DNA from 2 places in the Eubacterium sp. Marseille-QA0814 genome. Region 1 is predicted to be linked to the other one. Evidence: a T-box and tRNA genes for the amino acid it is inferred to sense, from the RefSeq annotation. Region 1 holds a T-box; the other holds one or more tRNA genes.
The links. A T-box is a leader RNA that pairs with one kind of tRNA and senses whether it is charged. The one in region 1 lies ahead of thrS (threonine--tRNA ligase), so its partner is inferred to be a tRNA-Thr.
Positions count from the first base shown of each region.

Region 2: it encodes a tRNA-Thr, which carries the amino acid that the T-box ahead of thrS (threonine--tRNA ligase) is inferred to sense. The anticodon was not compared.

Region 1 covers NZ_CBCPMG010000001.1:379,261-385,630, forward strand. Annotated here, with positions in the region: gene guaB (IMP dehydrogenase) at 1-1,336, shown strand, start outside; gene ACQY63_RS01755 (FKBP-type peptidyl-prolyl cis-trans isomerase) at 1,431-2,615, shown strand; T-box leader at 2,860-3,058, shown strand; gene thrS (threonine--tRNA ligase) at 3,157-5,121, shown strand; gene ACQY63_RS01765 (DUF1540 domain-containing protein) at 5,247-5,573, shown strand; gene infC (translation initiation factor IF-3) at 5,963-6,370, shown strand, end outside.
Region 2 covers NZ_CBCPMG010000001.1:43,154-49,523, reverse strand. Annotated here, with positions in the region: gene ACQY63_RS00275 (ATP-binding cassette domain-containing protein) at 1-2,471, opposite strand, end outside; tRNA gene ACQY63_RS00270 (tRNA-Arg) at 2,796-2,869, opposite strand; gene ACQY63_RS00265 (glycoside hydrolase family 25 protein) at 3,089-4,336, opposite strand; tRNA gene ACQY63_RS00260 (tRNA-Leu) at 4,473-4,556, opposite strand; tRNA gene ACQY63_RS00255 (tRNA-Val) at 4,584-4,656, opposite strand; tRNA gene ACQY63_RS00250 (tRNA-Ile) at 4,707-4,780, opposite strand; tRNA gene ACQY63_RS00245 (tRNA-Thr) at 4,791-4,863, opposite strand; tRNA gene ACQY63_RS00240 (tRNA-Glu) at 4,942-5,013, opposite strand; tRNA gene ACQY63_RS00235 (tRNA-Asn) at 5,044-5,115, opposite strand; rRNA gene ACQY63_RS00230 (23S ribosomal RNA) at 5,217-6,370, opposite strand, start outside.

The sequences.
Region 1 (6,370 bases):
AAACATTCCTATGATGAGTGCCGGAATGGACACAGTTACAGAACACAGAATGGCAATTGCAATGGCAAGACAAGGTGGAATTGGTATCATTCATAAGAATATGACTATTGAACAGCAGGCAGATGAGGTAGATAAGGTTAAACGTTCTGAAAACGGTGTCATCACTGATCCGTTCTATTTATCTCCGGAACATACACTTAAAGATGCAAATGACTTAATGGCAAAATTCAGAATTTCAGGTGTTCCAATTGTAGTAGGAAAGAAGTTAGTAGGTATTATTACTAACCGTGATCTTAAATTTGAAACAGATGAAACAAAGCTTATTAAGGATTCAATGACAACAGAAGGTCTTATTACAGCAAAGGCCGGAGTAACTCTTGAAGAAGCAAAGGCAATTTTGGCAAAATCAAGAAAAGAAAAATTACCATTAGTAGATGATGATTTTAACTTAGTTGGTTTAATTACAATTAAGGATATTGAAAAGCAGATTAAGTATCCTTTATCAGCAAAAGATGCACAGGGAAGATTACTTTGTGGGGCTGCTGTAGGTATCACTGCAAACGTTATGGATAGAGTTAGAGCTTTAGTTGACGCTAAGGTTGACGTTGTTGTAATTGACTCAGCTCATGGTCATTCAGCAAATATTTTCAAAACATTAAAGATGATTAAATCAGAATTCCCTGATTTACAGGTAATTGCAGGAAACGTTGCAACAGGTGCTGCTACAAGAGATCTTATTGAAGCAGGAGCTGATGCAGTTAAGGTTGGTATTGGACCTGGCTCAATTTGTACAACTCGTGTAGTTGCAGGTATCGGTGTACCACAGGTTACAGCAATTATGGATTGTTATGAAGCAGCTAAGGAATATGGTGTTCCAATTATCGCTGATGGTGGTATTAAGTTCTCAGGTGACATTGTTAAGGCAATCGCTGCAGGTGGTAGCGTTTGTATGATGGGTTCAATGTTTGCAGGTTGTGATGAAGCACCTGGAGATTTTGAAATATTCCAGGGACGTAAATATAAAGTATATAGAGGAATGGGAAGTATCGCTGCTATGGAAAATGGTAGCAAAGACAGATATTTCCAGTCTAATGCAAAGAAACTTGTACCTGAAGGTGTTGAAGGCCGTGTTGCTTATAAGGGAAGTATTGAAGATACAGTATTCCAGCTTATGGGTGGACTTCGTTCAGGTATGGGATATTGTGGTGCAAAGGATGTTGAAACATTAAAAGAAACAGGTAAGTTTGTTAAGATTTCAGCAGCTTCATTGAAAGAAAGTCATCCACATGACATTCATATTACAAAGGAAGCACCAAACTATACAACAGAAAGTTAATAAAAACGTATATTATTTTTTAAATATGTGATAGAATAAGAAAGAATCTTTATTATAAAGATTCTTTCTTATTATGCATAAAGGAGAGAAGACGGTGGAAAACAAGAACGAAAAGAAAGATGAAATTGTTAATAACGAAAATACTACAACGGAAAAGAAAAAAATATTAAAAGTGAAAGCAGTAGAACCTGAACAGGTAGAAAAGAAACCTTTATCTAAAAGATTGTTGGTACCTGGGATAATTGTTGTTATTATTATTGTTTTTGCAGTTGTTGTTTATTGGGCAAAGGTTATGAAACCAAAGTCAGATGTGGATAAGGACCTTGGAATAAAAACTGAAGATTACATTTCAGTTGGCGATGTTAAGGGGCTTACATATGAATTAACACAGGACATGTGGGATGAATCTGTATATGAAGATACAGATGAATATGAAGTTGTTAATAGAGCTGCAAAAGAAACTGATCAGGTAGAATATAACAGAGTAGCTTATGTTGACAACAAGAAAGTAGATGATTTGTCAGGAGAAGAGCAGGATATTAATATTTTAAGTTCAAATGAAGGACTTACAAAGACTTTTTCAGACAAACTTACAGGTCATAAGAGTGGCGAAACAGTTACTGTTGAAGTAAAAAATAATAAGGAAGTTAATGATTTTTCGTTAGCAAATAAAGATTATAGCAGTAAAACAGTTGTATTTAAGTTGAAAATTACATCAGTTAATAAGTTGACAAGAAACAAAATTACTGATAAATGGGTAAAAGACAATTATTACGAAGAACGTGGAATTTCAACTGTAAAAGAATACAACGAATGGATTTTGGAATACATCAAAGAAGAAATTATCAAGCCGGAATTATGGCAGAAGGCTTTGGAAAAAGTTAATTTGAAAGCTATTCCATCAAAATTACAGCAGGAAGTAATTGATTCAATGAATGGTGGTGCAGAAGCTCAGGCTGAATATGAAAGCCTTTCTCTTGATGAATATAAGAAGAGAGAAGGTTTAGATGACAAGACTATGCAGGAGAATTATAAGACAGAATTAAAGTCTGAATTATTAATGTGGCAACTTGTAAAGGACTTAAAATTAACTGCTAGTAACGACGAAATTGAAGAACAGTACGAAAATTCATACGCAGATGCAAATTTGGATAGTGTAGAAGAGATGAAAAAGCTTTATACTAAAGAGGAAATCAAAGAAGTTGTTTTATTAGATAAAGCACAGAATTACGTTTTCAAAAATGCAAAAATTAAATATTCTTATAAAGTAAGAAAATAATTTTATGTAATATGAAAATCATCGGAAATTCTTAAAATCCAAAGGGTATTGGTAATATATATTGATTTTGGCAGGTGTAAAAGCTTGCCAAAATTAATGCAAAAAAGTCGTGGAAAGAGATTTTCCTATAAAGAAAAAACAAAGAAAAAGATTTTTGAAAATTAATAAAAACTTTTGTTGACAACTTATTATTGAATGTTATAATGGGAAAAGTAGAGAGTGTCTTAGGAAGATACTTATACTGAATAAAACGTTGAAGAGGACAGTAGGTTATCCGGAGGGTTACAGAGAGAGATGTCTAGGCTGGAAACATCTTACAGAAAGATAATTGAAGACTACCTTGGAGTGGCTCTAATCAAGCCCGGTGACTCCGTTATAGTCCAAATGAGAGGCTTTTGTTTTGAAAGCAATCAGGGTGGAACCGCGCATAATACGTCCCTGTTTATGGAAACATAAACAGGGACTTTTCTTTTTGAAAAAAATGTTTATGTTTTACGTCAAAACAGAAAGGAGAAATATGGCAAGGCCATAAGTAGGAAACATGAAAATTACATTAAAAGATGGATCAGTAAGAGAATATTCAGAAGCAATGACAGTAAACGATATAGCTTTTGATATTTCAGGAGGATTAGGAAGAGCTGCATGTGCAGGAGAAGTAGATGGAGAAGTTGTAGATTTAAGAACAACTATTGATAAGGACTGTACATTAAATATTTTAACATTTAAAGATGAAGCAGGTAAGGCTGCTTATAGACATACAGCATCACATGTATTAGCAGAAGCTGTTAAAAATCTTTTCCCTGAAGCTAAATTAGCAATTGGACCTTCAATTGATGATGGTTTCTATTATGATTTTGACAGTGAACCATTTTCAAGAGAAGATTTAGATAAAATCGAAAAAGAAATGAAGAAAATTATCAAGTCAGGAGCAAGACTTGAAAGATTTACACTCCCAAGAGAAGATGCAATTAAATATATGGAAGATAGAAATGAACCATACAAGGTAGAGTTAATTAAAGATTTACCTGAAGATTCAACAATTTCATTTTATAGTCAAGGTGAGTTTGTAGACCTTTGTGCAGGCCCACATCTTATGAGCACAAAGCCAATTAAGGCATTTAAGCTTACATCATCATCAATGGCATATTGGAGAGGTGATTCAGACAATGCAAGACTTCAGAGGATTTATGGAACAGCATTTGACAACAAAGATGCTTTAAATGAATATCTTGAAATGTTAGAAGACCAGAAGAACAGAGATCACAACAAGCTTGGTCGTGAAATGGAATTATTTACAACTGTAGATGTTATTGGTCAGGGATTACCTTTGTTGCTTCCAAAGGGTACAAAGATGATTCAGAAAATGCAAAGATGGATTGAAGACTTAGAGGATAATGAATGGGGCTACATGAGAACAAAGACTCCACTTATGGCTAAGTCAGACTTATACAAGATTTCAGGACATTGGGATCATTATACAGATGGAATGTTTGTGTTAGGAGATAAGGAAAATGACAAAGAAGTTCTTGCTCTTCGTCCTATGACATGTCCATTCCAGTATTATGTATATAAAGCAAGTCAGAAATCATATAGAGATTTGCCATGTAGATACAGTGAAACATCTACATTATTTAGAAATGAAGATTCAGGAGAAATGCACGGATTAACACGTGTACGTCAGTTTACAATTTCAGAAGGACATTTAATTGTTCGTCCTGATCAGATGGTAGAAGAATTCAAGGGTTGTCTTGCACTTGCAAAATATTGTTTGGAAACATTAGGTGTTGAAGAAGATGTAACATATCATCTGTCAAAATGGGATCCTGAAAACAAGGAAAAATACATTGGTGATGCAGATGTTTGGAATGAAACAGAACAGGATATTAGAAATATCTTAGACGAACTTGGTATAAACTACACAGAAGACGTTGGAGAAGCAGCTTTCTATGGACCTAAGGTAGATATTAATGCAAAGAATGTATACGGAAAAGAAGATACAATGATTACAATTCAGTGGGATGCTTTATTAGCTGAACAGTTTGATATGTACTATGTGGATCAGAACGGTGAAAAAGTTAGACCATACATTATTCACAGAACATCTATGGGATGTTATGAAAGAACTTTAGCATGGTTAATTGAAAAATATGCAGGTAAGTTCCCAACATGGTTATGCCCTGAACAGGTAAGAGTTCTTCCTATTTCAGAAAAATATGAAGAATATGCTCAGTCAGTAGCAAAGGCATTAAAGGAAAGACATGTAGATGTAACTGTAGATTCACGTTCAGAAAAGATTGGTTACAAGATTCGTGAAGCACGTCTTGATAAACTTCCATACATGTTAGTTGTTGGACAGCAGGAGGAAGAAGACGGTACTGTTTCAGTAAGAAGCAGATTTGCAGGCGATGAAGGTGTAAAACCTCTTGATGATTTCATTAATCAGATTTGCAAGGAAATTGATACAAAAGAAATTAGAAAAGAAGAGTTCAAAGAAAATCAAAAATAATAAACAAAAATAGAAAAATAAGATTTTTGTTAAAAAAAGTATTTAGGCTTTTTGAATAGAAGTAAAAGAAATCTCCATACTATTAATAATCGGTTTTCCGAAAATAAATAGTATGGAGGTTTTTTATGACTGTTTTAAATTGTGATGTTAAAAATTGTTATTTTAACAAAAGTTCAAAATGCTGCAAGGATGGTATACAAATTGGAGGTACAGATGCCACAATTATGGATGCCACATATTGTGAAGATTTTAGAGAAAAAACTAACAGTATGACAAATACAGTTGAGCATTGTAACTGCGGTCCGGAAACAAAAATGGACGTAAAATGCGATGCGGTACATTGCACTTATAATGATAATTGTATGTGTCACGCAAAGGAAATTACAATTGATGGAAATGGTGCAACACACCAGAGCCAAACAGAATGTTGTAGTTTTGAATGTACCTGCTAAGTTAAAAAGAAATATTTTAAAAAAATTATTTCTATAATGTTTTACCTATAATTTTTTGATAAATATGTGTTATAATCTAGGTTGGGTAAAATAAAAAATATAAATTTTGGAAATTGTAAATTAATTAGAAATATCTAAAAAGTTAGAATTTTCATAAAAGTTGTAATTTTTTTAAAAAGTTGTTGACAATGTTATTCATAAATGATAACATATTGTCTGTTGAGAAAAGAAAGCAGAGTTATCCACTCTCACCCAGACGCAAAGGCGAATCGAGGTTTAATATTAATTTTGAAATTATTTAGTGGATAGTCTGTGCAGATTATCCACTTTTTTGATAGTCTGCTATCATAAAGAATTATTTATGGAGGTGCAATACTATTAGCGAGTTAATGATCAACGGACAGATTAGAGACAGAGAAGTCCGCGTAATTGGAACAGATGGAGAACAGTTGGGAGTTATGTCTGCCAGAGATGCTCAGAAATTAGCTGACGAAGCAGAACTTGACCTCATCAAAATTGCTCCAAAGGCGAAACCTCCTGTATGCAAGATCATGGACTATGGAAAGTTCAGATATGAGCAACAGAAGAGAGAAAAAGAAGCAAAGAAGAAACAGCATGTTGTTGAAACTAAGGAAATCAGACTTTCACCAAACGTTGAAATGAATGATTTAAAGACTAAGGCAAACAATGCTAGAAAATTTATCACAAAAGGTGATAAGGTCAAAGTAACTTTACGCTTTAGAGGAAGAGAAATGGCTCATATAGGTAGTAGTGCACATGTTTTAGACGACTTTGCA
Region 2 (6,370 bases), 340 kb from region 1:
CTTTCTGCAAAGAAAATTCTGAATACATCATTACTTCTTGCACCAATAGCTCTTAAAATACCAATTTCCTGCTTCTTGTATGAAATACTTGTTGCAATAAAATTAGAAAGCATAATCATTGCAAACAACGCAAATCCAAGTCCCACATAGAAAAATACCTTTGACATTACTTTTAAAATTTCATCAACTGTATCTAATTCGTATGTTACCGAATTCTGCATCTGGTATTTAACACCATCTCTAATTGTGTAGCAATATTTTACAATATCTTCTATATCAGAAGTTTTTTTAGGCATTGCTGTTACTGCAAAATCATAATCACCTTTTCCTTTTGTCCACTCTTCGCTGTAACCAAATATATTCTCAGGAACAATGTAAACGCCCTGGTATTTATCTTCGCCCTTGCCATAATCTAAAACACCAACAACCTTACATTTTTCCAGATCCTTAGTATTCTCATCATCTCCTGTATAAACAGTAAAAGTATGTGTTTTCAAGTATTCTAATTTTTCTTTAAGAGTTGTCTCATGGTTTTCATCAAAAGTAAAGCTCTTAATATCAACAATTATTTCGTTGTTTGCAAGCTTATCTTTCTTTCCGTCAAGCCATGTAACGTCATTTAAATCTATGTCGTCAATTGTTCCAATATACTCACCATCTACTGAAGCCTTATCATCAAATACATTTAAGTATGAGTTCATCATCTGAACAAAATTAGGAACATCGTTTTTGATTTCAGCAAACTTTTCGCTACTTACAACTGCCACAGATGAAAGACTGTACTGTTGAATTTTTCCAAGTTCATTTCCTAGCGCATACAATGCTAAATTTTCTGCAGATGAATTTCCTTTTAAATCCCCTGACAAATCTTTGTATCTATTTAAATCAACCTGTGTATCAAAAATTCCGACAACTTTATATTTTGATTTTCCGATAGCAATTTCTTTTCCAACTAAATCATTGTAATCATTAATCTTTATTGTCTTATTTCCATTTACATAACCAGCTTTTTTGAAAGTTTCAAAAACATATTCACTTAACGCAATGTCGTTGTTCTTTCCTTCCGGTAGTTTTCCCGCAATCATTTTGTAGTTGTACTCTTTTAATTTCTTGTTATCAAGAGTAGTAAAACCTGACACTGAATTTGCATATGCACAATATGAATCATTTTCAGTTAATTTTACATTTGTGTCGATGTTACCTAAAGTCAATTCTTCATTTGGTGTTATAACCCCTGTGAAATTCAAACCTGTCTCTTCGTTGATTTTTTTCAAATCACCTTTTGATAAATAGTTTCCGTATTCGTTCCAATAGCTGTATGTGCCATCGCCTACTTTAATTGATTTGGAAACAGTAGCGTATTTTATTTTTGAATCAACAATTGATTTTGTACATGTTTTTATATGGTTGTAATTTCCAAAAGTATCAGCTAAAGCAAACAATGTAAACGCCACAAATGACAGTAAAATTGTAATTGTCAATCTAATCTTTTTGTGTTTTAAACTACTTGCACCAATTTTAAATGCATTTTTCAAAGGTAGTTTAGATTTGATTAACTTAAATTCTCTGTCCTGATATTTAATTTTACTTTCGTCTGTTTTTACAAACTCTCCTGTGCTACCGCCCTGATTTTCGTTAGCAACCTTAATGTTTAAATTGCTATTAACTCTATCAATATATTCGTTAATTTTTATCCTGTCATCTTCAGTTAAATGATAGCCTTTTTTTACAACAACTGTTGTGTCGTTAAACTGTAAATTATCTTCATTTATTTTACGTTGCTTTGCTACAATCTTCACTGACTTTTCCATATCTTCAATGATATTTCCATCTGCCAATTCGATAATTCTATCACCATAAGTTTCAGCAAATTCTCTGTCATGTGATACAACAATTACCAGTTTCTCTTCTGACAATTTCTTTAATGTATCCAAAACCTGTTTTCCTGTTTTAGAATCCAAAGCTCCTGTAGGCTCATCTGCCATAATAATCTGTGGATTCTTTACCAAGGCTCTTGCTATAGCCACTCTCTGTTTCTGTCCACCTGACAATTCGTTTGGCTTTCTATCTCCGTACCCCTCTAAATCAACCTTTGTTAAAATTGAATTGATTTCTTCATCAGATGCTTTTCGTCCCTGAAGTTCAATTGCCAATGCAATGTTTGCTCCAACGGTAAATTCTTCTAAAACGTTGTATTCCTGAAAAATAAATCCAACGTATGTATTTCTGTAAGAATCGAAATGACTTTGGTTAAAGTCTTTAGATGAAACACCTTTAATAATTATTTCGCCTTCATCGTACTTATCCAAGCCACCTAATAAATTTAAAAGTGTAGATTTTCCACTTCCTGATTTTCCTAAAAGAAATACAAGTCCTTTCTCCGGGAACTTAATAGATACCCCGTTTAAAGCATTGACAGAAACACCTTTTTTTGTTTTGTATACTTTCTTTAAATTTTTTGTTTCTAGCATTATAATTCCCCTTTATTTTTTTCTTTTCCTCTATTGTATTACCTGTGTATTAATTGTACTATTCTGATTAATACAAATAGTTTATAACACATTTTATCCCCTCCGTCAACAAAGTTTTTGTTTTTTATTTTATAACTTAAGTATTTATTACATTAAAAAGAATGTCGCTTGCGACATTCCAAACACCAAGTACGTGCCCTCCCACAACTATTTTCTTCTCGCACCAGTGTACCTCCCTTGTGGAACGTTTTTGTTTAATAAGAAATTCCTTTAGAATTTCTTATTAAACAAAAAAAAAGAGACTCAAATTATGAGTCTCTCTTATGTACGTGAAAGGATTCGAACCCTCGGCCTTCTGGTCCGTAGCCAGACGCTCTATCCAACTGAGCTACACGTACGCACAAGTCACATTTTAGCGACATTGCTTATTTTACATCATATCCTTTTCTCTGTCAACCAGAAATCAATAAAAATACGAAAAATTCAAAATAGGTAAATATATGAAAATTCGAGAAATCCTAACTCAACCTTCATAAACTAAAACTTAATAAATATACGGACTTTTATCAACTATAATTTAATCTTACATGAAAAATAATATTAAAAGAATACGAATACTATTTTATTATATTCCAATTCAAATCTACTCTTGAATTAATTCCCCTTACAGTTCCTCTGTCAGAATACTGCCACATTTGAACATTTGGAATACCACCATCATAAAAATTCTTTGTATTATGTGTCCATCTTGCAAGCCATACTCCATAGTCAGATATCTTTTTGTAATACACTGAATATTTCAAAAAGTCCATGTAAGAATACACACTGGTATCATAGCCTCTATTTTCCAAATAATCGCAATATGTTTTGATTATATTTGTATTGGATTTCTTGTACTTTCGTTTATTTCTATATCCATTTTCAAAGTCAAAAGCGATTGGATAATCAATGTCGCCATAACTTTTTAGCATTTTATATGTAAACTTAGCTTCATTTTTTGCTTCCTTGTTATTGTCAGCATAACTATAAAGGTATAAACCTATCTTGATTCCATTTTTCTTTGCATTCTTATAATTGTAATCTAGCTGCTTATCAACAATGCCACCTTTTTTTGTTCCATAACCAAGTCTAATCATAGCAAAAGTAATTCCAGCTTTTTTAACTTTTTTCCAGTTAATTCTTCCATTATGATATGAAACATCTATACCTTTTAAATTACCGGCATAAGATGATTTTGTATAAGCACTTTTATAAATAGTATCGTTTATGTTTTCTACTACAGCAATTCTATACTGATACTTTTTTGACTTTGAAGCATCATAATCCTTATAGGAGCCGTTACCATCTGCTAATTCCGTTATGTACTTCCACTTACCGCCACTCTTTTTTCTATATAAAACATAACTTGACGCACTATCATTTAAATCCCATGTTACAAACTTGTAGTCTTTAAAATCCACAACGCTTACGTCCTTAACCCCTAGAGGTTTTGCAACTATTTCTGCTGAAACATACGAGTAATTTCCATAAGATTTTTTATTATGCTTTTTATACTTTAATGGTCTGATTTTATATGTATATTTTTCTCCTGTCTCTATATCATCATCTATGTATTCTAAAGAAGAAGTATAATCGACGTTTTTAAATGTTCCATTATTTACGCTTCTATAAACAATATATCTGTCATATTTCTTTTTAGACTTCCACTGAAGTTTTGTTCCCTTTGTTGTTGTAGAAAGCTTAGTAATTGTAACATTTGTCTTTAATTGTTTTCCATAAGCTTTTGTTGAAGTGCCAAACACTAAACATGTCATAGTTAGCACTCCGGCTGCCGTTGCAATTCTTCTTAATAGTTTATTTTTCATTTTTCTCTCCTAATTTATTAAAATAATTTACGTGTATTGGCGACAACTCGCATCCATAGTAGATTTTGTGTAACAATAAATTTTAGAGAATTTCCTATTACACAAAAAAGAGATATCACATGGGTGATATCTCTTATGCCGGTGACCGGAATCGAACCGGTACTGTGTTGCCACAACAGGATTTTAAGTCCTGCGCGTCTGCCAGTTCCGCCACACCGGCTTCCTTGATTATCTTTCGATAACCTAGTGGGACCTACAGGGCTCGAACCTGTGACCCCCTGCTTGTAAGGCAGATGCTCTCCCAGCTGAGCTAAGATCCCTTTTCTTTGATATTACTATCTGCTGGTTCTTTAAGTTTTTCTTCTTTTAGTGGACCTGCGGGGACTCGAACCCAGGACCGACCGGTTATGAGCCGGTTGCTCTAACCAACTGAGCTACAGGTCCATTTCTTTAAAGCCGATGAACGGACTCGAACCGTTAACCTGCTGATTACAAATCAGCTGCTCTGCCAATTGAGCCACATCGGCTTATTCATTTTTTCTTCAACCCTTCTGCTTCCTCAGCAGAACCAAGTCTTTCTTGCCACTAAATTCTTTTAGTCTGCGTGACTCCTACGGGAATCGAACCCGTGTTACCGCCGTGAAAGGGCGATGTCTTAACCGCTTGACCAAGGAGCCATTTCCTTCGTACCATATAGTACAAAAAAACTCCCCGAGTAGGGCTCGAACCTACAACCCCTCGGTTAACAGCCGAGTGCTCTACCATTGAGCTATCGAGGATTATTTTCATCAGATTTTATCTGAACTATGAATGCATTGTACATTCAAAACCACACACTGAAAAATTTCACATCCGGAGATAACTCCTCTTTCCTTCCTTCATGGATAAGCCCTCGACCTATTAGTATCAGTCAGCTGCATGCATTACTGCACTTCCACCTCTGACCTATCAACCTTGTAGTCTTCAAGGGGTCTTAATTCTTACGAATGGGATATCTCATCTTGAGGGGGCTTCACGCTTAGATGCCTTCAGCGTTTATCCCGTCCCGACTTGGCTACCCTGCGATGCATTTGGTAATGCAACAGGTACACCAGAGGTCAGTCCATCCCGGTCCTCTCGTACTAAGGACAGCTCCTCTCAAATATCCTACGCCCACGCCGGATAGGGACCGAACTGTCTCACGACGTTCTGAACCCAGCTCGCGTACCGCTTTAATGGGCGAACAGCCCAACCCTTGGGACCTACTACAGCCCCAGGATGCGATGAGCCGACATCGAGGTGCCAAACCACTCCGTCGATGTGAACTCTTGGGAGTGATAAGCCTGTTATCCCCAGGGTAGCTTTTATCCGTTGAGCGATGGCAATCCCACTTTATACCACCGGATCACTAAGTCCTACTTTCGTACCTGCTCCACCCGTCGGTGTCACAGTCAAGCTCCCTTATGCCTTTGCACTCTGCGAATGGTTTCCGACCATTCTGAGGGAACCTTTGAGCGCCTCCGATACTCTTTCGGAGGCGACCGCCCCAGTCAAACTCCCCACCTGACATTGTCCACCAGCCGGATAACGGCTGCATGTTAGAAACCCAATACTGCAAGGGTGGTATCCCAAGGGTGACTCCACGAAAACTGGCGTTCCCGTTTCCTAGTCTCCCACCTATCCTGTACATACAATATCGAATCCCAGTATCAAGCTAGAGTAAAGCTCCATGGGGTCTTTCCGTCCTGGCGCAGGTAACCAGCATCTTCACTGGTACTTCAATTTCACCGGATGCATTGTTGAGACAGTGCCCAAATCATTACGCCTTTCGTGCGGGTCGGAACTTACCCGACAAGGAATTTCGCTACCTTAGGACCGTTATAGTTACGGCCGCCGTTTACTGGGGCTTAAATTCAAAGCTTCGCATTCGCTAACCTCTCCTCTTAACCTTCCAGCACCGGGCAGGCGTCAGCCCATATACATCACCTTACGGTTTCGCATAGACCTGTGTTTTTGCTAAACAGTTGCTTGGGCCAATTCTCTGCGGCCTACCTT